2 regions of the Paenibacillus sp. LjRoot153 genome follow, and region 1 is predicted to be linked to the other one. Evidence: a T-box and tRNA genes for the amino acid it is inferred to sense, from the RefSeq annotation. Region 1 holds a T-box; the other holds one or more tRNA genes.
The links. A T-box is a leader RNA that pairs with one kind of tRNA and senses whether it is charged. The one in region 1 lies ahead of pheS (phenylalanine--tRNA ligase subunit alpha), so its partner is inferred to be a tRNA-Phe.
Positions count from the first base shown of each region.

Region 2: it encodes a tRNA-Phe, which carries the amino acid that the T-box ahead of pheS (phenylalanine--tRNA ligase subunit alpha) is inferred to sense. The anticodon was not compared.

Region 1 covers NZ_CAXUQH020000001.1:6,584,505-6,600,586, reverse strand. Annotated here, with positions in the region: gene ACSQ8P_RS28455 (gamma-glutamylcyclotransferase family protein) at 1-313, shown strand, start outside; gene ACSQ8P_RS28450 (response regulator) at 404-787, shown strand; gene ACSQ8P_RS28445 (diguanylate cyclase) at 838-2,601, shown strand; gene nikR (nickel-responsive transcriptional regulator NikR) at 2,753-3,241, shown strand; gene ACSQ8P_RS28435 (DUF2203 domain-containing protein) at 3,297-3,701, shown strand; gene ACSQ8P_RS28430 (copper resistance CopC/CopD family protein) at 3,712-5,370, shown strand; gene ACSQ8P_RS28425 (hypothetical protein) at 5,409-5,594, shown strand; gene glsA (glutaminase A) at 5,683-6,636, opposite strand; gene ACSQ8P_RS28415 (aldo/keto reductase) at 6,661-7,581, opposite strand; gene lepB (signal peptidase I) at 7,718-8,248, shown strand; gene ACSQ8P_RS28405 (MDR family MFS transporter) at 8,300-9,940, opposite strand; gene ACSQ8P_RS28400 (MarR family winged helix-turn-helix transcriptional regulator) at 9,968-10,396, opposite strand; T-box leader at 10,603-10,857, shown strand; gene pheS (phenylalanine--tRNA ligase subunit alpha) at 10,928-11,962, shown strand; gene pheT (phenylalanine--tRNA ligase subunit beta) at 11,989-14,481, shown strand; gene ACSQ8P_RS28385 (hypothetical protein) at 14,575-16,082, shown strand, end outside.
Region 2 covers NZ_CAXUQH020000001.1:278,889-294,970, reverse strand. Annotated here, with positions in the region: gene hisD (histidinol dehydrogenase) at 1-379, opposite strand, end outside; gene hisG (ATP phosphoribosyltransferase) at 418-1,053, opposite strand; gene ACSQ8P_RS01325 (ATP phosphoribosyltransferase regulatory subunit) at 1,098-2,282, opposite strand; gene ACSQ8P_RS01320 (peptidoglycan-binding domain-containing protein) at 2,566-3,489, opposite strand; gene ACSQ8P_RS01315 (acyltransferase) at 3,709-4,197, opposite strand; gene ppaX (pyrophosphatase PpaX) at 4,194-4,853, opposite strand; gene lgt (prolipoprotein diacylglyceryl transferase) at 4,831-5,805, opposite strand; gene hprK (HPr(Ser) kinase/phosphatase) at 5,844-6,785, opposite strand; gene ACSQ8P_RS01295 (ABC transporter ATP-binding protein) at 6,955-8,085, opposite strand; gene ACSQ8P_RS01290 (PucR family transcriptional regulator) at 8,198-9,313, opposite strand; gene ACSQ8P_RS01285 (NlpC/P60 family protein) at 9,446-10,297, opposite strand; gene ACSQ8P_RS01280 (gluconate 2-dehydrogenase subunit 3 family protein) at 10,563-11,159, shown strand; gene ACSQ8P_RS01275 (GMC family oxidoreductase) at 11,156-12,718, shown strand; gene ACSQ8P_RS01270 (MTH1187 family thiamine-binding protein) at 12,767-13,066, shown strand; tRNA gene ACSQ8P_RS01265 (tRNA-Lys) at 13,161-13,233, opposite strand; tRNA gene ACSQ8P_RS01260 (tRNA-Tyr) at 13,244-13,325, opposite strand; tRNA gene ACSQ8P_RS01255 (tRNA-Phe) at 13,370-13,442, opposite strand; tRNA gene ACSQ8P_RS01250 (tRNA-Asp) at 13,486-13,562, opposite strand; tRNA gene ACSQ8P_RS01245 (tRNA-Thr) at 13,589-13,664, opposite strand; tRNA gene ACSQ8P_RS01240 (tRNA-Val) at 13,673-13,748, opposite strand; tRNA gene ACSQ8P_RS01235 (tRNA-Met) at 13,768-13,844, opposite strand; tRNA gene ACSQ8P_RS01230 (tRNA-Ser) at 13,872-13,963, opposite strand; rRNA gene ACSQ8P_RS01225 (23S ribosomal RNA) at 14,042-16,082, opposite strand, start outside.

The DNA of each region.
Region 1 (16,082 bases):
ATTGGAAGTGCAACCTGGCGCGATCCATGGACGTTTATATGATGTAGGACCTTACCCTGCGTTAGTTCGTACAGATGATGAATATGTGGTTGAGGGAGAGTGGATTGAAGTTACCGAAGAGGGGTTGGCTGCCATGGACATTTTGGAAACGTACTACAGTCCAGGTCATACGGATAATGAATACGAGCGAATTTGGGTAAAAGATGCCATCGGAGAGAAAGAAGGTTGGGTATATTGCTATCCTGATCCGCGTGGACTTCCAGTTATTCAAGGCTCCTCTTGGAAATCTCATCTGCACAATAAGAAGGCGTGATTTTATTCGAGTTTTTCCGACATTCTCCTATCTTGGCCTCAGATATGATGCTATAATTAATACTAATTTATGGACTCGAGGAGAGAGAACATGTCAGCTTACAAAATTTTGCTAGCCGACGATGAATTGGCACTTCGCTTTCTTCTGACGGAGACGTTATCTGATGAGGGATACGTCATCACGGAGGTTGAGGATGGTCAACAAGCGATCGAGCAGCTCAGCAAGGAAGCCTACGATTTAATTATTCTGGATTATATGATGCCGGAACGCACGGGCGTAGAGGTTTGCTCTTGGTTGAGACAAAGTGATAATGTGAATAAGGACTTGCCAGTTATTCTACTGACAGCCAAAGCGCTGGAGAAAGATAAAGAGAAAGCGAAGGCTGCGGGTGTCACGACATACATTGTAAAGCCCTTCAGTCCACTTCAATTATTAGATACCATCGGGCAGCTATTGCAACGCCAGGTTGAATAAGGATGCACTAGGATCAGTTAGATTAAGCTTATAAAGGGTGATTGTCTGCTATGAGCCATAGGAATATAGAGAGATCCAAAGATTCAGCTTCAGAATCCGATCGAGATGCAAGAATCCTTAAACAAGGAAGAAAGCTGTTTATTCGTGAATTTGACAAGCAACTGCAGCAGTTGCAGTCCTTGCTGACAGCGGTTCAGGTGCAGCCAAATCTAGAGGATTTGCAACAATGCTATCGGATTGCACATACATTCAAAGGTAGTGCGCCTGTCTTTGGTTATATGAGAATTGGTAAACTGGCGGAAGACATGGTGCGGAAATGGGAATGGACTCTAGCCATTGAGAAGCAGGATCATGAGTCGCTCTTGTCGACGAGCCCGGTATATGAAAGCATTGAACGAACGGTTGAATTATTGCTTGAATTGAAAATGGAGCTGGATATCGGCTTAACGGAAATTCAGATGGATGAGGAGAACGATCCTGTTACAGGCTCGATGCTTCGAACTCTCAAAAGTCGTATTTTACTAGTAGATGATGACGATGCGCTTCGCTCTTATTTAACTAGACGATTGCAACTGGATGATTGTATCGTTGATGAAGCCGCTGATGTAGAGTCAGCAAAAAAAATACTGCGTGAGCATACATATGATCTTGTTACGCTAGATCTTATGATGCACCCACAGTCTGGCTATGAGCTATTTGATTTTCTAAAAGAAGATCCTACTCTGAAATGGCTGCCGCTTATCGTGTTATCTGGACGTGATGATATCAGCGATAAAGTTCGTTGTTTCCATTTAGGGGCCGATGATTATGTGACCAAGCCATTCCAATATGAGGAATTGGCTGCGCGCATCTACGGTCTGCTCAAGAGGACCCGAAATTTTGAACAGCTGGCTTTCCGCGACCCGCTGACAGGTGTGTTTAATCGCCGCTATTTTGATCTGCAGATTGGATTAGAGCTGCAGCGCATTGAGCGCTACCCAGCGCCAATTTCTCTCGTGTTTATCGATATTGACAGCTTCAAAAGTGTTAATGATACGTATGGACATCACGTAGGTGATTTGGTGCTCCAAGGCTTGGCTCATCTGATGCAGGTCAATCTGCGTTCGACAGATTTATTGGCTCGTTTTGGCGGCGAAGAGTTTGTAATCGCACTTCCGAATACGACTGTGGATCAAGCTAGGTCTATCATGCAAGATATTTTAGATAAAGTTCGAGTGAAGCCCGTTGCACAGAATGAGGGTCAAACGTTCTCCATTACGTTCTCAGCTGGAGTAGCTGAATGGCAGGTAGGGATGACGGTTGCGGAGTGGGTAGCGAAAGCGGACGATGCGATGTACCAAGCGAAGCAGCAAGGCAAGAATCGCGTTGTTCTGGCCGACTTAGAAGATGAGGGTGCACAATTTACGAAGCTGGTTGCCCATGCGAATGCCCAGCTGCAGAAGAAAAAGCTCTTGATCGTTGATGATGATCCGATTCTGAGAGCGATTCTGATCTCGCAATTGGAGCACTTGCCGATTGTTATTACGCAGGTTTCTGATGGTGAAGCAGCATGGCAACTGCTGTGTGATCAAGCCTTCGATGCTTGTATTTTGGATGGCATCTTGCCTGGACTTGATGGATTTACCATCTTGGAGAAGATCAAGACGGATGCGAATGCGCTCTCCAAAGATTTGAAGATACTGATGCTTTCTGGTAAGAAGAAGGAAGCGGATGTGGCGAAAGGTCTGCAAATGGGAGCCGATGATTATATGACGAAGCCATTCTCACTCGTGGAGTTGGAGAATCGCGTCAAACAGTTAATGAAACTTGTCTAGGAAAGGAGGGGCTATGTCCTCTCCTTTTTTTGTTTTTGCTCCCTTAAGAAAGTTGTCTGTGGTTCAATTTACCTTGAAGGAGGTTTGCGACTCCAGCACTTTCTGATACAGTAGAATGATATACGAAGATACACATGAAGGAGCAAGATGAATGTCGGATAAAGACAATCTGGTACGTTTTGGAATTTCAATGCCGCAGTCTCTAATCGAGCAATTTGATCGGTTGATTGCCTTACAAGGGTATGATAATCGCTCGGAGGCGATTCGTGATCTGGCGCGCAAGGCGCTTTTGACCTCAAGCAGTATGGAGCCAACTGAAATGGTTGCCGGTACAATTGTCATGGTATATGACCACGATAGCCGTGATTTACCGATCACGCTAATGGATCTTCAGCACGACTACCATCATGCCATTATTTCAACGATGCATATCCATTTAAACCATAAGCAATGCTTGGAAATACTCGTCGTTCGCGGTGAAGTGCAGAAGCTTCGAGAGCTGCAGCAACGCATACAAGTGTTAAAAGGTGTTGCCTACGCAGAGCTGTCTGTTACACATGTGGACGAGCATGGTCAAAGTCATGGACACAGCCATCATCATGGGCATCATCACGTTCACGATAAGGCTGAGACGGATTAGTGGAATTCGTAGTTCGTTTGTATTTTTGCTAAAATAAAGGATATGGAGGTGCGTTATGTCAGAGAAGAGATGGTTCTCTTTGGAAGAAGCCAATTATTTATTGCCATTTGTTGATCAAGAACTGAAGAAGATGCAAGCCTTGAAGCGTGAATTTGAGGACAAATATATGGAGTTACGCCATAAGAAGAATGAATACGCTTCGATGCCCAGCTCGGAAAAGGATCCCTTTTTCGTCATGGAAGCAGCGTTGGAATTTCTTCAAATTGAAGCGCGTGGACTCATTCAAAGCTTTCAAAAGACAGGCATTGAGCTAAAAGATATCGATACGGGACTTGTTGATTTCCCAGCAGTCATGAATGGACAAGAAGTGTTGCTTTGTTGGAAGCAAGGAGAGGATCAGATTCGTTATTATCACGGAGAGCAAGATGGGTTTGCTGGCCGTAGACCGATAGCGGATTAGAGGGATATTAATGACGAGATTATTACTACAACAACGAACTAAAATGTGGTTCCTGCGACTGCCAGTAGGCTTAATTGCTGTGTTAGCGATCATGTTTATGAGTGCTCTCCTTGCGCCCCAATCAGTCTCTGCACATGCCTCATTAGTTGAAGCGACACCAGAAGCGGGAGCCAAGCTTGAAAGCTCGCCTGCTGTGGTGTCCGTCACGTTTAATGAACAATTAGACAGCGGACTCTTTTATATTAAGGTATATGATCATAGCGGAGCTGAGATAACGAATCGCAAAGCGATAATGAATAAGGATCAGATGGGGATCAAGCTGGATTTGCCGAAGCTGGCAGAAGGCGTGTATTTGATTAGTTATCACGTCATTTCAGCAGATGGTCATCCTGTGGGTGGAAGTTATCCGATCACGGTCGGGAACCCGCCTCAGGAGGATTTGCTCGATGTACCATCCGCTCATACGGGACACGATCACAGTGCAGGGCCGCTGACGACCAAGGGGTTGCTGCAATACGCCTCCCGTGGTTTATGGTTTCTTATGCTGTTGGCCTTGACTGGTTGGGCATTCTGGTTAAGATTGGTGAGAACCCAAGGTGAAGAAGCTCAGAAATCGGTCTCTACCTGGTCGCTCAATCTTCAACGCGGACATATTGTTGCCTTATTGCTGCTCATTTTCACTCATATAGAGGATCTTTTGGGCGGCGGCGGTGTGGATGAAATATGGCAGCTGCTAAGCGCGACGAATATTGGAATTTCTTGGGTACTGCTTCTCGTATTATCATTCCTAGGTTTTGTTTTGCTGGGCAGGGCGGCATGGTTGGATGTGGCTTGGGCCTTGGCCCTTTTGGCAGTCAAAAGCTTCAGCGGCCACGCAGCTTCCTTCTCACCTCTGTGGGCGACGATTGGGCTCGATTTTATTCATCTCGTAGCCGCAGCTTGTTGGGTTGGCGGATTAATTTTGCTGTATGCGAAATGGCGTCATAACAAGACGGGGCTCGGTAGTTATATGCAAAAGTTTTCCAAATTCGCATTGATTTCGATCCTTGTTTTAACCGTTTCAGGGATCCTTTCTGTCTTGCTATTTTTACCGAATCTGCGTTATTTAACGTACACAACTTGGGGGATCCTCTTGCTTGTGAAAGTAGGCGTGGTGGTGCTTGTCGCCGTGTTGGGGTTCGTAATTCGACTCTTCCTTCGCAAAAAGCAAGTGAATCAATCGATCGTCTGGGTGAAACTAGATCTATCCCTTATGGTCATCATTGTTGTGCTTGTCGGACTGCTTACGTATATGGCACCCATTCCTTCTAATGAGCCGCTTCAGTGGCATCAGATGGGAGAGAAGGTCCATGTTTCGGTCGATATTACACCTAAAATTCCGGGCAATAACAGCTTCGTCGCTAAGGTATGGCTGCCTGAAAAATCAGGTCAACCTAAGCAGGTTCTCTTGATTTTGCATAATAAGGATGATGAGCAGATTGCACCGATCTCTATTCCGTTAACGATCTATAAAGATACGAAGGAAGAGGAGTCCTACGGTTTTGCTAAATTTAGTTATAAATCGGAAGGGCCATATCTGCCATTTAGAGGCAATTGGGAGCTAGAAATGCGCGTCATGGATACCGAAGATAATGAGACGGTGTATACCAAAGACTTCATTGTGTATTAAGCCTGAGAAGGCAGATTAGATAAGCGAGGAGGATGACGATGGCTTGGGTTCAAATTCTAGATAAAGACCATCTTTCCGTTAAACTCGATGACAAAGATGATTCCGCTCTAATTGAAGTCAATGACGGCGGCATTTCACCGAACTATGTGACGATTCGACTGAATGAGCAAGAAGTGGATGAGTTGATAGAAGCCCTCCAACGCATCAAGCAATCGATGCAATGATGGTAAATGGTTAAGAAAGAACCTTCCCCCGAGACTGAACGAAAGTCGGAAAGGGAAGGTTCTTTTTGTTTGCATGTAGGTAGTCGCGTTAAAACAAGCTCCAGTCGAACTCCTGCGAAAGGATGCCAAGCAGATGTACACCAGCAGTGCTGTTGCCTTTACGGTTCAGTGAGGGTCCAACGATGCCGATACCGTATTGTCCTGGCACCATCGTCAGGATGCCGCCGGACACGCCGCTCTTCGCAGGCAGCCCGACATTCATGGCAAATTCACCGGAGGCATTGTACATCCCACAGGTAAACATGAAGGTCTTGGCGATTTGTACGAAGCGCCGCGGAATAAGGCGTTGTTTGCGAATCGGATCTACGCCGTTATGAGCGAGTACGAGGGCCATTCTGGCAAGATCCGTGCAATTCACCTCGATGGAGCAGTGGCTGAAGTAGACACGAAGGACTTCGTCTACTTCTTTATCCAAGACACCGTTATCTTTAAGGAAATAAGCTAAGGAACGATTGCGATGAGCGGTATCCGACTCGGATTTGAACACGTTTTGATTAATGGAAAGCGAAGGATTATCCGCAATATCCCTGAAGAAATGAAGAATACGATCGACCTGTTCATCCGTGTTATTCCCTGCAATTAAAGAAGAGATCGCAATCGCTCCTGCATTAATTAGCGGATTGAAAGGGATGCCTGGCTCGATAAGCTCGAGCTTCAGCATCGAGTTGAAGTCATCGCCAGTCGGCTCCATCCCAACTTTGGAGAATACAACGTCTTCGCCATTATCCATAAGTGCAAGTATAAGTGAAAAAACTTTCGAAATACTTTGTAAGGTGAAGCGAAAGTCAGAATCACCTGACATGATGGTTTTCCCTTCGCTATCCATAATGCATATACCGAGAATATCTCCAGAAGCGTTAGCTAGCTCAGGGATGTAGGAAGCGACATGACCATCCGACGTATGCGTTTTGCTAACAGCAACCCATTCGTCGATGTGAGTGTGAAGCTCCTTCCAGGTTTCATCGTGCTGTTGGTGAGACATGGTGAAGTCAGTCCTTCCTCTTCTCTAGGCTTTCCAAGCTTGCGGATGATTGTCGCTGATGAGCTCTGTTGCTGCTGCATTTGCAATTACTTGTTCTGGGTTTTTACAGCCTGGAATAACAGAAGTTACTGCATCATGCTTTAAGCACCAAGCCAATGCCCATTTCGCCATGTCCATGCCTTCAGGCACTTCATTTTGCTGAATGCGCTGAACGTCTTCCAGCTTCTGTTTGACACTTTCCGCATCGTGACGATGACGAACGTCCGTGTTACTAAATACAGCGCCTGGCTTATATTTACCGCTTAAATAGCCGCTGGCAAGAGGTACACGTGCGAGTACACCAAGGTCTTGATCGATACAAGATTGGAATACCTGATCTTCCGGCGCGCGGTCCAGTCGATTGTAGACAACTTGAATCGCTTTGGCATTCACTTTGCTTGAAGCCGCGGTCTGATGAATATTGGCATTGCTGCCGATCGAGGTGCCAAGGTGACGGATTTTGCCAGCTTGCACTTGTTTATCAAGGGTCGTCCATAGATCATCATTATCGAATAAAGCATCAGGTCCAGAATGGAATTGGTATAAGTCAATATAGTCCGTATGTAAAGCTTGTAGAGATGCGTCAAGTTGCTTAATGACGGCTTCGGCGCTAAACTCATCAGTTCGTGTGAATAAATCATGGAAATGATGGCCGAATTTCGTCGCTACAACCCACTTATCGCGATCGCGGCGGGATAAATAATTACCGATAAATGACTCGGAGAGGTGATCACCATAGCATTCTGCCGTATCAATTAAGTTGATACCAAGCTCTGCTGCTTGATCCAGAATAGCGTCCGCTTCTGCTTGTGTATAGGTTAATCCCCACTCACCGCCGAATTGCCAAGTGCCAACACCAACGATGGAAACTTTCAGGTCTGTTTTGCCAAGTCTACGATATTTCATGTCGAGCACTCTCCTTATTAGGTTATCCAAATTCATTATACAACAACATTTTATTTATTTTATCTTAATGTAAGCTTTCCATAAATGGGTTACGGTGTAAATAGAAATAATTTAAGGCGAAAGGATGTTGGTTCTATTGATCAAAAAATATGTGCTAAGCCTATTGAAAGAATGGGTGCCTACTATAGCATTTGCTATTATTATTGCGCTTGTAGTTAATACGTATGTTGCGCAAGCGATGACTGTTCCAACAGGATCCATGCTGCCAACTATTCAATTACAAGACGAGCTGATTGTTGAGAAAATGAAGCCATTAACCGACTTTGAATTCGGTGATATTGTTGTGTTTTGGCCGCCAATTGAGGGGAATGAGGACCGCTATGTGAAGCGTCTGATCGGACTGCCTGGCGATACGATCGAGATCAAAAATGGTGCTCTTTACAGGAACGGAGCCAAGGTAGACGAGCCTTATATCCAAGCACCTATGACATATACTTTTCATCAAGTAACTGTGCCTGAAGGGAAGTATTTCTTCTTAGGCGACAATCGCAATGACAGCTATGATTCTCATTTGTGGCCAGTGACACCTTTTGTAGCTGAAAAGGATATTATCGGCAAAGCCGTATTTCGCATTTTCCCGCTTAGTCAAATGGGGACAATTGAATAACATTAAAAGAAGCTCCCGACCTCATTTAGAGGAAGGGAGCTTTTTCTTGCATTAAGCGAGATGAGGTGATACTTGGTTCTCTTCAGCGTCGCCTTTATTTTTCTTCTTGCGCTCGGAAAGTTTGATGTTCCCAACGAATAGCGTAAGGACCGCGCCGAGTAGCACGAATACCAGTCCGTAGATAAACACTTGATGAAGAGAGGAGACAAGCGCATCTTTAATGATTGGCAATTTCTCCACTAATTCTTTTGGCAATTTGGCCATTGCCTCTGGACTTAACAGGGAGGAATAGAGAGTTTGCGGGTTCTTATGGATCATATCAATTAATGGACTCCCTACTTCCGCGGGAAACTGTTTCACTACTGGCTCTAGGTTTTGTTCAAGCAAAACTGTTGATTTATGATTCATAATAGCGCCGAGAATCGTCATCCCGAAGGTACCACCGATTTGACGGAAAAATTGGCTGGAAGACGTTACCACACCAAGCTCTGATTTCGGGAAGCTTTCTTGTAAAGCGAGTGTCAGAATTGGCATGACAAGACCCATTCCTAAACCAAGTAGAACCATGTAGCTGGATGCTATCAACTTCGTCGTAGAAATACCCATTGTGCTAAGGAAAACAAAGCCAACAGCCATAACAATCATACCGATGAGCATTTGTCTACGAACACCAATCTTATCAATTAATTGGCCTGAAACGACGCTGGCAGCAATCATTGTAATCATGAGCGGTGTCATGACGGTTCCAGAAGCTGACGCGCTAATACCGACAATCCCTTGCATGAAGAGAGGAACGAACATAATAGCACCGAACATTCCTACCGCCATCAGGAAGCCTACGCCGTTAATGGTGGAGAAGGTTCTATTTTTGAACAAACGAACAGGAAGGATTGGCTCTTGTGCTTTACTTTCAATGAATACGAAGGAAACTAATGACACGACAGCTAGTGCGAACAGACCAATAATCTGCCATGAGCCCCAAGCATACTCACTACCGCCAAACGTGAGAGCAAGAAGTAAACTCACTACACCGACAATCATCGTGACGATACCTGGGATATCAAACTTAACTTTCCCTACTGATTTATGCTTCGGTAAAGCAATAGAAATCAGAATAACAGCTAGAATACCAACAGGCAGGTTAATGTAAAACACCCAACGCCAGTCCCAAGCATCTACGATCCAGCCACCGACTTGCGGCCCGATAACGGAGGATAAACCGAAGATCGCTCCGAAAACACCTTGCCATTTGGCACGCTGTTTACCAGTGAATAAATCCCCAATAATAATCATGGCCATCGGCATCATGATACCACCGCCAAGACCTTGCAAACCGCGGAACAAAATAAGTTCAGTCATATTCTGAGACATTCCGCAAAGCGCTGAAGCAACGATGAAGATAATAAGTCCTGTTACATAGATGACGCGGCGGCCCATTAAATCAGCCAGTTTACCAGCGATAGGTACGATAACGGTGGAAGTCAGCATGTAAGCTGTCGTTAACCAAGTCATCAGCCCAAGTCCGCCGAATTCACCGACGATACGCGGCATTGCTGTTCCTACGATCGTACCGTCCAAAGCCCCGAAGAGCATAGCAATGATCAAGCCGGTGAGGAGGAGTCCCCTATTTTTGAGCTCAGGTGCAGCTTCTTCCGAGAGATCCTTTGGATCTGCTTTTTGAATACTTACCATCTGTATCACTCCTTTGATGTAATAAAATTAATACGATGAGGTGAATTTTTCGAACGCACTTACGAAGACATGAAGTTCATCTGAGGGAAGCTGTGATAAGCCGCGTGCAATCACTTTCTTCTGGACATCGTTAGCTTGAGCGAGGACTGCGCTGCCTTCTGCCGTATTTTCAACCAGAACAATTCGGCGATCCGTCTCATGATGCTTACGTATAACGTGTCCACTTTGAACAAGCCGGTCAATCATGACCGTAATCGCACTTGGTTTAACGCCCAATTTATCGGCCAGATGAGATTGTTTTGGTGTCTGTTCCTTCGAAATCATCGCTAACATGAATAATTGAGGAGCTGTTAACTCCGAATTCAATTCTGAGAGGACTCTTTGCGTTATTTTGCGATGAGCCAGTTCAAATGTTGTGCGGAAGCGATTGGTATAGTCAGTCAATTCATCTTCCAAGTGATAACCTCCTTGCAAATTGTTAGAATTGTCTAATAATTAAACAATATAATAATTAAATCAAATAATATTTAAATTGTTTAAGTAAAATATAAACCTGTCAATGGATGAAGTCAATAGGGTGTTTCTGAAAATTTCAGAAAACCAAGGAGTGATGTACTTGCATATCCTTTGTATCTTGCATATAATAACTGGTACATATACGTGGAAATGCTTTGACGGAGAAGAGTACGCAGTGCTTCTTGACAGGGAGGGAAAGCCGATGATTGAGAGCTGGCCCCGAGAATCAGGCTGTGGAAGTTCACTCCCGAGCAGTCCTTTGAACAGAAGCGCGAAGCGGCTTCTCAGTAGAGGGAACCGGACACATCGTCCGTTATCTGGAATGAAGTGAGACTCGTTTATTTGTCAACTGGACATAGACGAATCTAATTAGGGTGGTACCACGGCTTTTCGTCCCTTGCGAGGGAGCGGAAAGTCTTTTTTGTGTTTTCATAAAGGGCGGTTCAGAGGCCTAATTCAGGAGGGATTTCGATGAAAGAGCGGTTAGAAGCTTTGAAGCAGGAAGCGCTGCAGGAGCTAAGCGGCGTAGGAAGTCAGCAGGAGCTGAACGATTTAAGAGTTAAATATTTAGGTAAAAAAGGACCATTAACCGAGGTTCTTCGTGGCATGGGCGCTTTAAGCGCAGAAGAAAGACCGGTCATCGGCCAAGTGGCGAATGATGTGCGTGCAGCGATTGAGGCTGTTATTGAAGAGAAACAAGCAGCTTACACGAAGCAAGAAACAGAGAATAGACTTCGTGCGGAAATGATCGACGTTACATTGCCAGGACGTCCTTCACAGCAAGGTGCTGTGCATCCTCTAAGCAAAGTCATTCAAGAAATTGAAGACATTTTCATAGGGATGGGTTACACCGTTGCGGAGGGTCCAGAGGTTGAGCAAGACTATTACAACTTCGAAGCGTTGAACCTGCCGAAGGATCATCCGGCTCGTGATATGCAGGATTCGTTCTATATTACAGAAGAAATTTTGATGCGCACGCAGACATCCCCTGTTCAAGTAAGAACAATGGAGAAGCGTAAAGGTGAAGTTCCGATCAAAATCATTTGTCCAGGCAAAGTCTACCGCCGCGATGACGACGATGCGACTCACTCTCACATGTTTCAACAAATTGAAGGTCTGGTCATTGACCGCACTGTGCGGATGAGTGATCTCAAAGGGACATTGCTTCAATTCGTACAAGAAATGTATGGACCAACGACGAAAATTCGTATGCGCCCAAGCTTTTTCCCCTTCACAGAGCCGAGTGTTGAGGTCGATGTGAGTTGTGCGATGTGTGGCGGCGAAGGCTGCCGTACGTGTAAGCAAACAGGTTGGTTGGAAATTCTCGGAGCGGGAATGGTTCATCCGCGAGTTCTTGAAATGGGTGGCTATGATCCGAAGGAATACACAGGCTTCGCATTCGGTATGGGTGTTGAGCGTATCGCTATGTTGAAATATGGCATCGAAGATATTCGTCATTTCTATACGAATGATTTGCGTTTCTTAAAGCAATTTTTACATGTGTAAGCATTAGGAAAAGGAGGGTATCAAGCATGAAAGTTTCTTATCAATGGTTATCGGAATATGTTGACGTATCAGGTTTCACAGCCGAAGAATTAGCTGAAAAATTAACCCGCAGCGGTATCGAAGTGGATATCGTCGAGGATCGCAATAAAGGTGTATCTAACGTTGTTGTCGGGTTTGTAAAATCCCGTGAAAAGCACCCTGATGCCGACAAACTTAGCGTTTGCGTGATCGATGCAGGGCAAGGGGAAGACTTGCAAATCGTGTGTGGTGCCAAAAATATTGATGCTGGACAAAAGGTTCCTGTCGCGATGATCGGCGCTGTCCTTCCAGGCGGACTGGAAATCAAACGCGCTAAGCTGCGTGGCGTGGAATCACAAGGTATGATTTGTTCCGCGAAAGAGCTAGGGCTTAACGACAAATTGCTTCCAAAAGAAATTCAAGAAGGCATCTTGGTGTTGCCTGAGGATACGGAAATTGGCCAATCAATTCTAGATGTATTGGCGATTAGCGATAAAGTCATGGAGCTTGACTTGACGCCAAACCGCTCCGATTGCTTGAGCATGCTCGGGGCTGCTTACGAGATCGCGGCGATCCTTGGCCGCGAAGTTAAGCTGCCTGATGCGGAAGCTGCGCTGCAAACGGCAGGAGCTGCCGGCGTGAAGGCTGCGGACCGCATCAGCGTGAAAATCACAGCGACTGAGCAGTGTACGCACTACGCAGCTCGCCTGATCGAAGGCGTGCGCGTGGGCACTTCTCCGCTGTGGATCCAGAACCGCTTGATGGCTGCGGGCATCCGCCCTATCAACAACATCGTCGACATCACGAACTTCGTGATGTTGGAATACGGCCAGCCGCTTCACGCGTTCGACTTGGAGCAGCTGAATAACGGACACATCGATGTACGACTCGCTGAAGCTGGCGAGAAGCTCGTTACGCTTGACGATGTGGAACGTACCCTTGAACCGCACATGCTGCTCGTCACGGACGGCACCAAGCCTGTTGCAATCGCTGGAGTTATGGGCGGAGCCAACTCCGAAGTGACTGACGGAACTTCGCGGATCCTGCTTGAATCCGCAAAGTTCGCTGGCAGCTCTGTGCGCCGCACATCGCGCCAGCTAGGTCTGCGTTCCGAAGCGAGCCTTCGCTTCGAGAAAGAAGTGAACCCGGAATCGGTGATTCCGGCACTAAACCGTGCTGCTGCGCTGATTGCGCAATACGCAGGTGGTAAAGTCGCTGACGGCATCGTAGAAGCCGTTAGCGGAACCCACGAGTCGGTCAGCATCGAGCTTGCAGCTGACCGCGTGAACAACTATCTCGGCACAGCGCTTTCCTTGACCGAGATGGGGCAAATCCTTTCGCGCTTGCACTTCACATTCGAGCAAGCTGGCGAAGGCAAGCTGCTCGTGCATGTGCCGAGCCGCCGCGGAGACATTACGCGTGATGTCGATTTGATCGAAGAGGTCGCACGCCTCTTTGGTTACGATAACATCCCAACAACCTTGATGACCGGTGTTACGACGCCAGGGTCACTATCCAAAGAGCAATCCATCCGCCGGATTACACGGAATATCTTGACGCAAAGCGGATTGAATGAAGTGATTACGTATTCCTTCACAAACCCGCGTTCACACGGTGGCGCAGGTGCAGAAGTGAATCCACAAGCGCAAGTAGATGCTATTCCTGGTCTATACCCGACTGCGAAGCCAATTTCACTAGCGATGCCGATGAGCGAAGACCGTAGTCAGCTGCGTACTAGCTTAGTTCCACATTTGCTTGATGTTGTTAGCTATAATCGTAATCGTACGATGGATGATGTCGCCATTTTCGAAATTGGCAAAGCATTCATTACTGACGAAGCAGCACTTACGGCTCTGCCGCAAGAAAAGCTGTTACTGTCTATCGTACTGACAGGCAAACGTCGCCAAGCGCACTGGGCTCAGAAGTCAGAAGCTGTTGATTTTTACGACATCAAAGGGATTTTCGATCGTTTAGTTGGGTACCTTGGAATTAAGGGACTGACATACACGTCAGCAGCACCAGAAGGCTTCCACCCAGGTCGCACAGCAGAGATCTCAATTGTTTCCGCTGAAGGTCCGAAAGTCATTGGTCGTGTAGGTCAACTACATCCGACTGCGCAACAACAGCGTGATCTGGACGACACTTATGTGCTTGAAGTTGAACTATTACCTATCTTGGAAGCGGCAGGCGAAGAGATTGTTTATAAGTTGCTACCTCGCTATCCGTCAATCGGGCGTGATATTGCAGTTGTAGTGAATGCAAGCGTCCCAGTTGGACTTATGGAGCAAGCGATCTCCGAGGTTGCAGGTGAATTGTTGGAGTCTATCCAGGTATTTGATATCTATACGGGAGAGCGCCTTGGTGCTAATCGTAAAAGCGTAGCAATCGCACTTGTGTACCGTCATGCAGACAGAACTCTGCTTGATGAAGAAGTAACTGAACTCCACGCCAAAGTTGTGACAACACTTGAACAACAATTTGAGGCAGAGTTAAGAAAATAGTGTAACTTTCCTTATAGTTTGCAGGAATATAGGCTGGTCTTATCGAAATTATTCTCGATAGGGCCAGCCTTTCATCTTAAGGGAGGATTTAAATTGACTATTGAAGATAAAACAAGAATTACTGTTGATATATATGGACACCAATATAAGCTCAAAGCTGATACAAGCACCAATCATATGAAGCGAGTGGCGGAATATGTAAATGACCAAATGTTTCGTATTGCCAAAGGTTATCCTCGTTTGGATTCGCAACGGATCGCTGTTTTGGCCGCAGTAAACATGGCTGATGAGTGCTTCCGAATGAATGAAATTTTGGAAGAGCTTAGCAAAGTGCAGAAAGAGCAGGAAGCGACTAAAATCGCCTACGAGAAACTTACAACACGGTATCATGAATTGAAGCAAGAAGATGACAGAAACCAAGCCTTACTTGCTGAGCAAAACGGGAAGCTGGAACAAATCTCAGAACTTGAAAAGCAACATAAACAAGAAATTATAAAAGTAAAACAAGAACAAGAACAATCGAATCAGCAAATGCTGCAAATGAAACAGAAGTATGAACTTGGGAAGCAGCAGTTAGACCAAGCCAAGCTGCAACTCGAACAAACGAAACAACAGCAGGTTCAAGCTAAGCAACAGATTGATCAAACTAAACAACAATACGATCAAGCGAAACTACAGATTGATCAAGCGAAACAACAACAAGAGCAAGTTAATAAACAAATAGATCAAATCAAGCAACAGCTTGATCAGGAGAAGCGCCAAAGCGTACAAGTTAAACAGCAGCTTGAGCAAGAAAAACAGCTCCATCAACAAAGCAAGCAACAGCTTGAGCAAGCACAGCAGCATAAATCGCAACAGCTTCTGAAATTAACTGAACAGCATAAAGTTGAGTTGGCTGCCATCGCGGACACGCATCGCAAAGAAAATGAAAGTCTGAACCAACTGCTTGAGGAAGAAAAACAGCTCCATCAACAAAGCAAGCAACAGCTTGAGCAAGCGCAGCAGCATAAATCGCAACAACTTCTTAAGTTAGCTGAACAGCATAAAATTGAGTTGGCTGCCATTGCGGACACGCATCGCAAAGAAATTGAAAGTCTGCACCAACAGCTTCAGGAAGAGAAGCAATCACTTATCCAGCTACATCTGCAAGATAAAGAAAACGCAGAACTTCAGCATCAAGATGCATTGGCATTAATATCCATGCAAAGCGGTTCTGATATCGACGGCATCCATAAGCAGTACCAAGCACAAATCGAATCTATAACCGCGCAGCACCAGGAAGTACAAGCTTCCATGGTACGAGAACATCAATCCCAACTTGCGGCTTTGAGACAAGAGCATCAATTCGCTATGGAGACAATTACAGACGGGCATCAAGCTGCAATAGCACTTTTGTCAGAGGAACAACAAATTGCAATCGCGATCTTGACTGAAGAACAACAGGAAGCAATCGCACTTATGACAGAAGCTCATCAAGCAGAATTAGTAGCTATTTCAGATAGTCATCTCAATGAAATTGAAACAATTTCAGAAGAATACCAATCGGAGTTAACAGCAATTACTGATAAACTGCAAAGTGAATTAGCAAATCAAATTGATGA
Region 2 (16,082 bases), 6.3 Mb from region 1:
CCGCCTTCCCTCCGGGCACATACAATCCGACCCGCTTCAGCGGTCGGATGATTTGGCCCAGCAGACTGCCGTCCGGCTGCAGGTCCATCCAGGAATTGCGTTTCTGCTTCTCATGAAACGCACGAATGTTAGCGGCGGCTTGACGCAGCGCCGCCAGGAACGCGGCGTCGACCTGCGCGTACGCCGCTTGGATCTCTTCGTCGCTGACGCGAAGCTCAGCGACGTTGACGCCGTCGAACTGCTGCGCTAGGCGGCGCAGCGCGGTGTCTCCGTCCTTCCGCACCTCATCGATGATGCGCCGGACGGACTCATTTTGCTCCGGTGAGCCGTATTCGACCTCGCGGTTTAATTGAAATTCGGAGGCGGGCATAATCCGCATCTTCATCTTCCTCTCATCGTTCTTCTACTTACTTTGCTCTATAGCTTCACTATTGGCAGTACGTCCTGCAGCATATCACACAACCGTTGGATGGAGTCGTTCTTCATCCGATAACTCACACGATTCGCAATTAAGCGGCTCGTGATTTGAAAGATTTCCTCTTGCTCCACTAGACCATTTTCCTTCAAAGTTTGGCCTGTCTCCACCATATCTACGATGCGGTCAGCTAATCCGATTAAGGGCGCCAGCTCGATCGAACCATTCAACTTAATGACTTCTACTTGCTGTCCTTTTTCCCGGAAATATTGAGAAGCCACATTCGGATACTTAGTCGCAACGCGTGGGTTGATCACCTGTTTCCAATCCGGCAGCCCAATCACCGACATGCGGCACCGAGCGATCCCTAGATCCAGCAATTCGTAAACATTCCGATTTTCTTCCATCAGAACATCCTTGCCCACAACCCCGATATCGGCAACGCCATACTCCACATAAGTAGGAACGTCGACTGGTTTGGCTAAAATAAATTCCATCTTCGCCCCTGGCACAGGGATGATCAAACGGCGCCCTTCTTCTAGATCCTCTGGAATGGGCAATCCCGCTTTCGTAAACAGCTTCGCTGCTTGTTTATAAATACGGCCTTTCGGCATCGCTACTTTAAGAATGTCATCCACCGTTCCAACCTCCTCCAAACTTCCCTCATCTTCTCGCTGAGAGGTTATTCCGTAATCAATTTAATTACATGGTCATATCCCGCTGTAGATTGACCAGTGATCTGACCGTTCGTTATAAGCTGCGTGATAACCACACGAGCCTGATTAATCTCGTCATCGCTTCGCATATTCTTCGCCAGCTGCAACGCTTCCTCGCGATGCTCCGCATCGTAGGCAATAAGCACACGATTCGGTTGGTTCACCTGCTCCTTGCCTGTTACTTCAAGGATTCGATTAGTTTTCAACGCAAACCCTGTTGCTGGAGCAGGACGCCCAAACTGACTCAATAAATTATCGTACCGACCCCCGCTGCAAACCGGGAAGCCCAACTCAGCGGCGTAACCTTCAAACGTCATACCTGTATAGTAGGAGAAATCCCCAATCATCGTTAAATCAATCACCACGTGCTCACTAACACCATAAGCTTTCAGCACATCCCACACTTCACATAGATGTCGGATCGCGTCCTGTGCGATTGGATGCTGCGAAACCATACGAGCTTGCTCGCAGATTTCGTCACCGCCACGAAGCCTTAGCACTCCGTTCAGCTCACGCTCAACGTCAGGCGCTAGGGAAAGTGTCTTAATCGCTTCCCGGTATCCTACGTAATCTCGGCCGAGTAAATGCTCTTTCAGAGAAAGCTGCGCATCGGTGCGCCCGTCCAATGTTTCTTGGAATAATCCGTTCAGAAAACCAACATGACCAAGCGCAATCTTAAATTTCTCGACACCAGCTGCTTGTAAAGAAGCTATCGCTAGCGCCACAACTTCAGCATCCGCTTCAGATGTAGCATCACCAATCAACTCAACACCAGTTTGATAGAACTCTGAATCTCTACCCGCTTCTTCTTCAATCGAACGGAAAACATTCGAATGATAAGAAAGACGTAGTGGAAACTCTTGTTCTTTTAAAAGTGAAGAGGCTACTCGCGCGATAGGCGCCGTTAATTCCGAGCGCAGGACGAGTGTTTTCCCCTTGCGATCTAGTAGCTTAAACAGTTTCTTATCCTCTGTCGAGCTTGCAACGCCAACTGTATCGTAATATTCAAGTGTAGGTGTAATAATCTGGTTGTAACCCCAGCGTTCCATACAGGCCAATACACGGAATTCTATATTTCTGAGTTTCGTAACCGCATCAGGTAAATAATCTTTCGCGCCTAACGGTTTTTCAAATACTTTTGGCTTCGACACCGTCTCACCTCTATAAGTAGGAGTATAATCAGTTATTCTCAATTTATTGTTTTTCAAATACTTTAGTGCGTTAACGTTCTACCATACTACCAAAATAAAGAATGTACGGCTATTTTAACACGTATTTTTAGGACCGTCAATCGTCTACACCTTGTTCAGCGCTTTAAGAATGGCATATAAACCCATACGTCGTCAACAGTATCTGGTCTATCTCTGCGATGACCCCAATAAGAAAAGGCATGCTGTCGCGGCAGCATGCCCTCTTCAAGATGAATATCTAGAACTAGTCTTCCTCCACTGCTCCATTCGGTGTTTTACCGCCACCATTAGGTGCCTGTAGTTGACCACCATTTGGAGCTTTATTTTCATTTAGGCCATTACCATTGCCATTTGGGGACTGAAATTGATCATTGCCGTTACCATTTGGCGCCTGTCCATTTTGCCCGTTACTGTTACCGTTACCATATGGAGCAGGTGTTGCTCCACCTTTCGGTGCTGGCGATTGACCGCCGTATGGTACGGGCTTCGGTCCACCATTAGGTCCCGGTGTTTGAGTTGCACTCGGTCCTTGACCTTGGCCTCCTCCGTTACCGCCACCTTCGAACTTGCCGCTGCCAGTTCCGTTACCGCCACCTTGGCCCTTGCCCCCGCCAGTGCCTCCACCGCCGCCTTGACCTTTGCCCCCGTCAATACCTCCACCGCCGCCTTGGCCTTCGCCTCCGCCAGTACCTCCACCGCCACCTTGGCCCTTGCCCCCGCCAGTGCCTCCACCGCCGCCTTGGCCTTTGCCTCCGCCAGTGCCTCCACCGCCGCCTTGGCCTCCGCCTCCGCCAGTGCCTCCACTACCGCTTTGGCCCTTGCCTCCGCCTTTACCGCCGCCTTGGCCCTGTCCAACACCCTTAAGCCTCATATAGCTATAGGTAATTGATTCGAGCGTGCGGCTATCAACAGCGCCGGTTACCGGCAGCCCGTGTTTTTTCTGAAAATACTTTACTCCTTGTACAGTTGCATTATCGTAGTAACCGTTAATATCACCAGAATAGCTACCTAGTGATTTCAGCATCCCTTGGATAACGAACACATCTGGTCCGTTCGCAGGCTTGCCTACAGCCAAGCTCGTAGTTGGCAAGGATAACATCAGCATAAAGGCTAGAATCACTACACCCACATGCTTCCCTATAGACCATCCAAAGTTACCTTTTTTCACTTTTGTGTTTTTACTACGATTCCAATGCTGCACTTCATCGACACCTTCCCTTAACCTATAATTTTACTGCGTCTTTACTATTCCCAATAAGTTATTTTAATTAGTCGTTTTCTCGAGATTCTATGAGGGCAAATTGCATGCATGGCTTTCCTCATCACAACCAAAAAATGGACCCAACATCACAACGATGTTAAGTCCACTACATTTATATTTCTTATACTAGGCTGTGCCCGATCGAATAACCTGCATCGGGTTACCTGCCACGAAGCTATTCGGTGCTACATCTTTATGAACGACAGTGCCCGCGCCAATAATCGCATAATCGCCAATCGTCACTCCTGGCAAGATTGTCGTATTAGCTCCAACCATCACATGAGATCCAATACGTACATCACCTAATCGATATTCCTTCGTTAAATACTCATGCGCCAGGATCGTCGTGTTATAGCCAATTATTGTATTGCTCCCAATGTAGATCCGCTCTGGGAAAAACACATCAACCATCACCATCAAGGCAAATGCCGAGTGCTCACCAACCGTCATTCCCAGAACACGACGATATATCCAGTTTTTCAACCGCAACGATGGCGAATAACGGGTAATTTGAATAAAAACGAAATTTCGCATGGCCTTCCACTTACTCACCGTTTGGTAAATTTGCCATAGCGCATTCGGGCCGTCTACTGGATACTTCTCTGTTTGCCTCAATCTGCCTTCACATCCGACGATATCCCCACTAACGGCAACAGGTCAAACATATCATCGACAATATGGTCCGGGTTGTACTGCTCTAAATATGAGCGCCCCTTCCAGGACCAGGATACACCGACAGAAGTAACTCCTGCATTTTGAGCAGCCTCAATATCATAATGACTATCGCCTACCATCATTGCTTCTTCAGCTGAGCTGCCTAGCTCTTTAAGCGCTGCAAAGATACCCTCAGGACTCGGCTTTGGCTCTTTTACATCATCCACTGTTACAATAACGCTGACGTAATCATCTAACCCGCAAAGTTTAAGTCCCATCAATGTGGTAATTCTGATTTTACTTGTTACGATACCGATTTTGATACCTTTTTCGTGAAGCTTCGCCATCACCGTACGTACGTTCGGAAATTCCTGCACAAGCTCATCATGTTTAGCAAGGTTGAACGTACGATACTTACTAATGAGCGCTTCAACTTCTTTCTTGCCTGTAAAAAACTCCATTTGCTCTACTAACGGCCGCCCCATATTAGGAATAATAAGCTCCCGACTAATAGGTTCCGGTGTTTCGCCTTCCAAGCTATGCAAGAACGATTGCACAATCAACTCATTCGTGTCTACAATCGTGCCATCCAAATCAAATAGTACGGTTTGAATCATAGTTGACTCCTTTATCTGTCTCTTCTTCTTTGACTACTTTGTTCTTATCAAGCGCCAGCGTAGATACAATCGGATCCGAGTAACGTTCATTGGCAAAGCCTTTTTTCCTTCTAATGATAATCATGATCACAGCCGCAATGACAATCAGCAGTGCAAGCAGTTGGGAGAATCGAATATTCCCTCCATACGTCAATACGCCTGGTTCAAACACGACTTTCATAGGTGACCATAACGCATTCATCAATGAAGCTAACCAACCTGGCCCCGTGATGTCCAAGCTATCCGTACGGATCCCTTCAATGAAGAAACGACCGATCGAATACCAGATGAAATAACTTAGAAATAGCTCTCCTGCCCGTAAAAACGGCCTACGACGAAGCCAGAACAACACCAGCAGTCCTACAAAACTCCATATCGATTCATAGAGAAACGCAGGGTGGTAGAATGTCCCCTCAATATTCATTTGATTCACAATAAAATTTGGTAAATGCAAGCTATCTCTCAAAAACGACTCTTCTACCGGACCACCGTGAGCTTCCTGATTCATGAAATTGCCCCAACGACCAATCGCTTGTCCAACAATTAAACCTGGCGCAAGAATATCAGCAATTCGAAAAAAGTTGTATCCTTTGGCACGAATATAGAATGAAGTACCGATAATAGCCCCGATTAGAGCGCCATAAATTGCAATCCCACCGTGCCATATCATAAATACTTCCCATAAATTATCCTTATAATCTGCCCATTGGAAAGCTACATAATAAATTCTAGCCCCAATAATGGCAGAAGGAACCCCAATTAACAATAAATCCATGAAGAAGTCAGGTACGATTTTGAATCGTTTCCCTTCCCTGATTGCCAACATTAAACCGATCAATGCGGCTGTTCCTAAAATAATGCCATACCACCTTACATGAATCGGCCCTAAGGAGAACGCAATACTTTCTAACATAGTTCCACTCCTTTATTTGGTGAACTTTACGTCGGTTCTCAATCAAAATCCTCAAAATCTTCATTTAACGATTCTGTCAGCTTATTCGTAAACTGCAGCGCCGCGTTATAACCCATACGCTTTAATCGATAATTCATCGCAGCAACCTCAACAATGACGGCTAAGTTTCGACCTGGTCTAACAGGTATCGTAACTAGAGGCAGATCGGTATCGATAATCCGCGTTAGCTCCTCATCTAAGCCTAAACGATCATATTGCTTTTCTTGCTGCCAATTTTCCAATTTCACAACAACCGAAATTTTCTTCACATTACGGATCGCCCCTGCACCGAATAGCGTCATGACATTAATGATACCTACGCCGCGGATTTCAAGTAAATGACGAATCAACTCTGGGGCATTACCTGTTAATACTTTATCACCATTTTGCCTAATTTCTACTGCATCATCCGCAATCAGTCGATGCCCTCGTTTCACAAGCTCAAGCGCGGTTTCACTTTTTCCGATTCCACTGCTACCGGTAATCAACATACCTACCCCGTAGACATCAACAAGTACACCATGGATCGTCGTGCTGGGAGCAAGCTTATTTTCAAGAAAGCCCGTTAATCGACTTGCAAAAATCGTCGTTGAAAGCTGCGTCCTCAGCACCGGCAAATCACGCTTTGTCGCCTCTTCGAGCAATTCAACCGGAACATCCAGTCCTCGCGTTACAATAATACACGGCGTTTCCTCAGGGGCACAAAGCTGCTCAACCCGATTTCTCCGGACACCCGTCGTCAACATCTCTATAAACGTAATCTCAGTTTTACCAAGCATCTGAATTCGCTCTTTGGGATGGTAATTGAAATATCCGGCCATTTCAAGACCAGGACGATACAGATCACCAGTTGTTATCGGACGCTTCAGTCCACCCTCTCCTGCTAACACTTCCATATGTAGCTGTTCCATCATTTCGGAAACCTTTACCTTTTTGGCCATTGTCCTAACTCCTCCGAATTTGCTTATGTACCATATGCTTCCCTTGTTGCACGCAGGCTTCCAATAGTTTCATCGTAATGGAATACCTAATTGAAATCAACTACTGTGTTCATGAACCTGGAAATATACAAAAAAACCAGCCGATAACGGCTGGCCTTTCAGTACAATCCTATAGGTTTGGGTTAACCAAAATGGAAAGTGTTGATTCTTTATCGAAGAAATGAACTTTGTTCATGTCTAGTGCCAATTTAACGTTAGTACCTTCTTTGATTCCGGAACGACCGTCAACACGCGCGATTACTGTGTTAGCGCCGATACCGTTCAAGTACAAGTACATTTCGTGACCCAAGTTCTCAGTCAATTCAACGTTAACGTTGAATACTGTTTTCGGGGAAGCTTCCAAGAATACTGGCTCTTCGTGAATATCTTCTGGACGAACTCCCAGAATCACTTCTTTGCCAACAAATCCTTTGTCTTTTAGAACTTGTGCTTTACCAGCTGGAACTTCAACATTGACAGTACCTGCTTTGAAGAATACACCGCCACCTTCAGATACCAATGTTCCGGACATGAAGTTCATGGATGGAGATCCGATGAAGCCTGCAACGAACATGTTCACTGGGAAGTTGTAGATTTCTTCTGGTGTAGCAGCTTGTTGAATAATACCTTTATCCATAACAACGATACGATCACCCATTGTCATAGCTTCGATTTGGTCATGCGTTACGTAGATTGTTGTAACACCAAGACGTTTTGTAAGTTTTGTGATTTCCGCACGCATTTGTACACGAAGTTTCGCATCCAAGTTGGAAAGCGGCTCATCCATTAAGAATACTTGTGGCTCACGAACAATCGCACGACCCAAGGCAACACGTTGACGTTGACCACCAGAAAGTGCTTTTGGCTTACGATCAAGCAAGTGAACGATATCTAGAATTTTCGCTGCTTCGCGAACGCGAGCATCGATATCAGCTTTTTTGAATTTACGAAGTTTCAATCCGAATGCCATGTTTTGATAAACAGTCATATGCGGATAAAGAGCGTAGGATTGGAATACCATCGCGATATCGCGATCTTTTGGAGCTACGTCATTTACAAGGCGGTCTCCGATGTAAAGTTCACCTTCAGTGATTTCCTCTAAACCTGCGATCATACGAAGAGTTGTGGATTTTCCGCAACCGGATGCACCAACAAGAACTACGAACTCTTTGTCAGCAACTTCAAGGTGGAAATCTTTAACTGTTGATTCTTCTGCACCAGAATATCTTTTAACGATATGATTTAAACGTACGCCTGCCATGATTTCATTCCCCCTACAATTTATCGTTCAAATGCTTTATTTATCAACATTTCTATATACACATCTTACCCTACGAACGGCGGACTGACTATGCACAATCCCTACAAAAAAATCACTTTCTTTTCGTTACTTTGTACAATAGCAAGGCCAGTCGTACCAAAACTGCATGATTAAACGTTCTAACATCCAGTCCCGTCTCGTTCTTGAACTTGTCCAACCGATAAAGCAGTGTATTGCGATGAATATAAAGTTTCTTCGCCGTTTCACTAACATTGCAGTCTAGTGTAAAGAAATGCTCCAGCGTCGTTACCGTCTCGCTATCCAGCACATGATCCGTGCCGCGGAGCACCTGCTCGAGGAAATCGGTTTTCTCCTCTTCCTCTATAAGGTGCAGCAGCTTCTCAAGACGAAGCTCCCAACGCAGATGAATAAAGCTGCCTACATGGAAGGATCGGCCCAGCATAATGGTCTCACGCAGCTTAAGCACGGTAGCAAACATAGACTTCGCCGGTTTCACAGGGAAATCAATCGCTAGATGGCATTCGCCTACCCATTCATTTGCTAACATCTCATACAAGCCTGAGCCTAGTGCATCAAGGGTTTGCTCAACACTTTCTTCCTCGTCCCCATCACGTTCTTCGCTGCCGCTAGTAATAAGAACCTCTGGCGCAAGGATTAACCATTCTTTTTCCAGTAAAGGAATCAGAATAATCTCCGCTTCAAAAAAAGATTCCAACAGCTTCTTAAGCTCCGTATAGGAGACACGCTGGTTCTGAGGATAGTCCCCATACAACAATAGGGGGATTTTGGTTGAATACAACGATGACTGTGAAGCAAGCGCATCAGGAAGCTCTGCGTGGCCTGTACCGCGTTCCATTTGCTGCAGCAGCCAATCTCTTAATTGATTCGACTTTCTTTCATCTTCCGACAGATAAGAGCCGAATTGCTTCTTCTCCACAGTTTGTTTAGATTCAATCGTAAGTTCGATGAGTTTGCGTTCTGATATAGACAACTTACTCCCATCTATCTTCAGGACACGAACTTCTTTATGCTCCTGTGAAATGAAGAAAAGAACTTCCTGTCCTCGGATCACACTACGACTAAATGCTTCTTGACCTTCTCCCTGATCCTCCACAAGCTGGTGCCATTCGGAATCCGGTATCAGGCTTATCTGTATTGGCGACTGTAAAACCGCTTCCAATCGCTCTTTGACATGCTCCCAAATCATCTGCCTTCACTCCTTATTACCTATAGCATCTTCTATATTTATCTCTCTATTGTACCATATGTCTGCCTATTCCTGTGAATCGTAAGGAACCCTCCTGTCATAATTGACAAGAGGGTCTACATTAAAGAGGTTCTACTTGATTACGCGGCGAGCAGTTACGTAGTGATCTGCCCACCATTCTTTATTAATCGAGGTGAATTTGACACCACCTTCACCATACGTATGAATCATCATGCCGTTACCAACATAAATACCGACATGTCCAATTTTTTTACCGGAATCAGGCGTTGTAAAGAAAACCAAGTCTCCTGTTTGTAAATTGCTTTTACTAACGAAAGTGCCTTCCTTAGCCTGATCGCGAGAAACACGTGGCAGTGTAATCCCGTAGTCAGCAAACACAGTTTTTGTAAAAGAAGAACAATCCATTGTTTTGGTTTGCCCATATTTTGCACCAAATACGTAGGGAGTTCCAAGATATTTCTGAGCAGTTAGGATCAACTCGGCTTTCAAACGATCCTTCGCTGAAAGAATACTTCTTCCGCCAATAAAGCTGCCCTTAAGCTCACTTACCTTGCGAGTGACGACTTCGTCTTTGCTCTGGGATGCCATGACCATTTTACCTTGGCCCACATAGATCCCAGCAAACGTTGGCTTTGAACCACTACCAAAGAACAAGACGTCACCTGGCTCAGCTTTATCTATTTTCGTGATTTTCGTTGATTTCATGTTGAATTGACCTGCTAAAGTTCTAGGTACTGTGTAATTTAACGTTTCATAGACATAATAGATCAGTCCTGATGAATCAAATCCTGCAGATGGTGTTTCGTCACTTTTGGAGTAGTCTACGCCAACCAACTTTTTGGCCAAAGAAACGGCATCCATATCATCATTTGCGGCATAAGCAGAAACAGCAGTTGTTGCTGATAATGCGATCGTGATCGCAGCAGTTATTCCTAGCGTGCGGTGTGCAAGAATCTTAAACATTGTATTTCCTCCTGTACGTGCTCTCTTAGGTGAATTGGTTAAAATGGAAAACTTCTCAGTTACTACAACAAGATTACCATGGTAATGAAAAGACTTTCATTCCTAAAATATTTCCTAACATCCATTACTTTGGCATTGGTGCCAATTCCTTCATTCCTTGAAAAATACAACTTCATAGGTGCCATCCTCATATTCTTCGTGAATTTGGAAATAATTGTAGTAGCACTTTTTGGTTTTATTCTCGTTAACTGTGGAGGTGACAAGCATGAAAGATCATAATCATTATCCAACCTATGATGTCATGGAAGAGAGTAGTGAATGGGATTTACACACGAGATCTATTGTGAAAGCTCGACTTATTCGTGAACACTCATACGGATATGTAACAGTCATTGAGGCAGAAACGCTTCGTGCTTGGTGTTCGCTTCTTATGGACGATCATCGCGGAGAAATCATTCAATACGTCATTAACCATGTCGATCAGGTATTATCTGAAAATATAGGCGAAGGACAACGGGAAGTGGGCACACCTCCGATTCGACTACTTTTACGTCAAGGACTCAAAGCGATTGATGAAACGGGATGGTTGGCGAACAGTCAGCCATTCTTTGAGTTAGATGAAATGAACCAACGAAGCATTATGCTTCAAATTAACAATGATAGCTATCCACCTACAAAAAATTGGGATGGCATTCCCCAAAAAATCTTATTTCAGAAACTTTTTCAACTCAGCATTGAAGCCTACTATGCTCATCCTTTGGTTTGGTCTGAAATTGGGTTTGGAGGACCTGCTTATCCTCGTGGATATACCCTCCATAGTCCTGACCAACTAGAGTCCTGGGAGGCTGCGAAACGATCATGAAGTGGCGTTATGAAGATGAAACCGTAGACATTGTCATCGTAGGGGCAGGTGCTGCTGGAGGCGTTCTAGCCAAAGAACTCAGCGAAGCCGGACTCGGAGTGGTTGTAATTGATGCGGGGCCCTGGCGCAATCCTGAGAAGGATTTTGCAAGTGATGAACTCAGTATGAAGCGCCTAGCTTGGGAGGATACACGCCTCGTTGATGCTCCCCTGCCATTCGTTACTGGAAAGCATCTATCTGGAAAAGGGATTGGCGGTGGCACCCAGAACTTTACGGGCGTTTTTCTGCGATTTCATGAATCTGATTTCAAAACGAAGGCCATTGATGGCGTTGGAGAAGATTGGCCGATTCATTACAAAGACTTGGAGCCGTACTATACGAGAATCGAAAAAGAAATCTCCGTATCAGGCCCGAAGCATTTCCCTTGGGGAAACTTTCAGGGGCCCTATCCTTTTCCAGAGCTTGATTCCCTAAGCCCCAATGCCGTCTTATTTCACAAAGGTTGCAAATCCCTTGGTATTCAATCAGCGCCTACACCATTAGCGATCCTATCTACGCCTTTGGAAGGGCGTTCTGCCTGCACGAATCGTGGTTTCTGCCTTCAAGGCTGCATGCCTAATGCAAAATTTAGCACATTGACCGTACATATCCCTAAAGCCGTTCAAGCTGGAGCAGAGATTCTAGCAGACTGCAGAGTCACTCAAATCGAAGTTAATGATTATGGACATGCTTGCGGGGTTCTCTTCGTTCACGAAGGCACAACCTATCGGCAACGGGCCAAAACCGTTATCCTCTGCTCACATGTGGTTGAAACACCTCGTTTGCTTCTGCACTCCGCCACACCACAGTTCCCCGATGGATTAGCCAATTCCAGCGGATGGGTAGGCAGAGCGATTATGACGCATAGCAGCAACGACGTTTATGCCAAATTTGAAGAGGAAGTCCGATTGTACAAAGGAACACCTGTGCTCGCATCTACCCAAGATTTCTATGAGACAGATCCACGCAGAGGCTTTGTCCGCGGGTATACCATTCACTCTCACGGTTCACGGCCTATTGAGATGGCAGAAGGCATTCGCAAGGCCACTGAGGCTCCGTTATGGGGCTCGTCCTTCAGACAAGTTATGGAGGATTACAACTTCTATGGTCGTCTCAAAATGGTCGGAGAGGTACTCCCTAACTGGAACAATCACGTAGCATTATCTGATGAAAAAGATGAATATGGCATACCTATGGCTTCCTTAGCCTTCAATTACTGCGATAACGATCTCAAGCTCCTTAATCATGCTGTTGAAAATATGAAGTTGATCCTCCGCGCCGCTGGTGGGGAAATCTCCTATGTCGTTCCAGATACCCAACATCTAATGGGTGGTTGCCGGATGGGCAATGACCCCGAGACATCGGTGGTGAACTCCTATGGTCAAAGTCATGACATACCGAACCTTTTCATATGCGATGCTAGCTTATTCGTCACCTCTAGTGGAGGCAATCCTACGCTTACCGTAATGGCCTTAGCAGCACGAACAGCGGATTACATCATTGACCTAGCAAGCTCCTGATTGTTATCCTTAACTGCAAGTACACGAAAGGAAGGAGCCTGTGTCCCTATGGCAATAGCTGAATTCACCATCATCCCCATCGGAACAGCCACAACCAGCCTGAGTGGCTATGTTGCTGACCTCCATAAAGAATTAGAGCGACATACTGATATCCGCTTTCAAATGACACCCATGGGTACCATCCTGGAAGGCCCCCTAGACCGTTTATTCGAGGTCATCCGTGCTGTCCACGAGGTTCCCTTCTTGCATGGAGCTGCGCGTGTTTCCACGTCCATCAAAATCGATGATCGCCGCGACAAGCCCGCCTCGATGGAACAAAAAATGCAGTCTGTCGCAGACAAGCTCTGAACAGCAAAAAAAGCATCCTATCGCAGGATGCTTTTCTCTATATATAATGGAAACAAAAAAAGACCCTACGGTCTTGAACGTTTGCTTATAAAAGTGAGTCATGTAGGATTCGAACCTACGACACCCTGATTAAAAGTCAGGTGCTCTACCAACTGAGCTAATGACTCGTAGGGAAAATGGAGGCTGATGGATTCGAACCACCGAACTCGAAGAGAGCAGATTTACAGTCTGCCGTGTTTAGCCACTTCACTAAGCCTCCAGATACGAGATACCCGTACTGCCAAAGCAATACAACCATCTCAATGGCTTTGGACGGAATCGAACCGCCGACACGAGGATTTTCAGTCCTCTGCTCTACCGACTGAGCTACAAAGCCAAATGATTATTTATAGCATGTCCTACATTAATTGTAAAAGAAATGGCGGAGCTGACGGGATTCGAACCCGCGGTCTCCTGCGTGACAGGCAGGCATGTTAGGCCACTACACCACAGCTCCATGCTACAAAAGGTTTACCATAAAAATGGTGCCGTCGAGAGGACTTGAACCCCCAACCTACTGATTACAAGTCAGTTGCTCTACCAGTTGAGCTACAACGGCGTAAAATATGGTGGAGGCTGACGGGATCGAACCGCCGACCCTCTGCTTGTAAGGCAGATGCTCTCCCAGCTGAGCTAAGCCTCCATCTGGTGTTTTGGTTTTATGGTAGCGGCAGAGGGGCTCGAACCCCCGACCTTACGGGTATGAACCGTACGCTCTAGCCAGCTGAGCTACGCCGCCACATAAAAGTGTATATATATTTGGAACTGGCGGAGAGAGAGGGATTCGAACCCTCGCACCACTTACGCAGTCTAACCCCTTAGCAGAGGGTCCCCTTATAGCCACTTGGGTATCTCTCCAAGATATATATACGATTCAGGAATAGTATTCCCTGAAAACTAGATACGAAACTCACGTAAAGTATTTACTTAGGAATTTTGGTTAAGCCCTCGACCGATTAGTATTCGTCAGCTGCATACGTTGCCGCACTTCCACCTCGAACCTATCAACCTCGTCGTCTACAAGGGGTCTTACATACTGGGAAATCTCATCTTGAGGGGGGCTTCGCGCTTAGATGCTTTCAGCGCTTATCCCCTCCGTACATAGCTACCCAGCGATGCCTCTGGCGAGACAACTGGTACACCAGCGGTACGTCCATCCCGGTCCTCTCGTACTAAGGACAGCTCCTCTCAAATTTCCTACGCCCGCGACAGATAGGGACCGAACTGTCTCACGACGTTCTGAACCCAGCTCGCGTACCGCTTTAATGGGCGAACAGCCCAACCCTTGGGACCTACTTCAGCCCCAGGATGCGATGAGCCGACATCGAGGTGCCAAACCTCCCCGTCGATGTGGACTCTTGGGGGAGATAAGCCTGTTATCCCCAGGGTAGCTTTTATCCGTTGAGCGATGGCCCTTCCATTCGGTACCACCGGATCACTAAGTCCGACTTTCGTCCCTGCTCGACTTGTAGGTCTCGCAGTCAAGCTCCCTTATGCCTTTGCACTCTGCGAATGATTTCCAACCATTCTGAGGGAACCTTTAAACGCCTCCGTTACATTTTAGGAGGCGACCGCCCCAGTCAAACTGCCCACCTGACACTGTCCCCATACCGGATCACGGTACTAGGTTAGAACTCCGATACGATCAGGGTGGTATCCCAACGGCGCCTCCACCCAAGCTGGCGCTCAGGCTTCAAAGGCTCCCACCTATCCTGTACAGATCGTACCAAAGTCCAATATCAAGCTGCAGTAAAGCTCCATGGGGTCTTTCCGTCTTGTCGCGGGTAACCTGCATCTTCACAGGTATTAAAATTTCACCGGATCTCTCGTTGAGACAGCGCCCAAGTCGTTACGCCATTCGTGCGGGTCAGAATTTACCTGACAAGGAATTTCGCTACCTTAGGACCGTTATAGTTACGGCCGCCGTTTACTGGGGCTTCAATTCATAGCTTCGGGGTTGCCCCCTAACCACTCCTCTTAACCTTCCAGCACCGGGCAGGCGTCAGCCCGTATACTTCGCCTTGCGGCTTCGCACAGACCTGTGTTTTTGCTAAACAGTCGCTTGGGCCTTTTCACTGCGGCCCCCTCGGGCTATTCACCCTACCGAGGCACCCCTTCTCCCGAAGTTACGGGGTCATTTTGCCGAGTTCCTTAACGAGAGTTCTTCCGCGCGCCTTAGAATTCTCTTCTCACCCACCTGTGTCGGTTTGCGGTACGGGCACCTTCGCCTGGCTAGAAGCTTTTCTTGGCAGTGTGAACTCATGACCTTCGGTACTTAAATTTCCCTCCCCATCACAGCCCAGCCTTACGGTTAGCGGATTTGCCTACTAACCAGCCTCACTGCTTGGACGAGCATCCATCAGCTCGCGTCACTATCCTTCTGCGTCACTCCATTGCTCATAACGGCTACGGTGGTACAGGAATTTCCACCTGTTGTCCATCGACTACGCCTTTCGGCCTCGCCTTAGGTCCCGACTTACCCTGAGCGGACGAGCCTTCCTCAGGAACCCTTAGGTTTTCGGCGGATCAGATTCTCACTGATCTTTTCGTTACTTATACCGGCATTCTCACTTGTATGCGCTCCACCTGTCCTTACGGTCAGAATTCAACGTACATACAACGCTCCCCTACCCATGCACATACGTGCAAGCCATAGCTTCGGTGGCGTGTTTAGCCCCGTTACATTTTCGGCGCAGAGTCACTCGACCAGTGAGCTATTACGCACTCTTTCAATGGTGGCTGCTTCTAAGCCAACATCCTGGTTGTCTGTGCAACTCCACATCCTTTCCCACTTAACACACACTTGGGGACCTTAGCTGATGGTCTGGGCTGTTTCCCTTTTGACAATGGATCTTAGCACTCACTGTCTGACTCCCGGATTTAAGTTTGTGGCATTCAGAGTTTGACTGGACTTGGTAACCCTTGGCGGGCCCCGCACCCAATCAGTGCTTTACCTCCACAACTCAACATCCGAGGC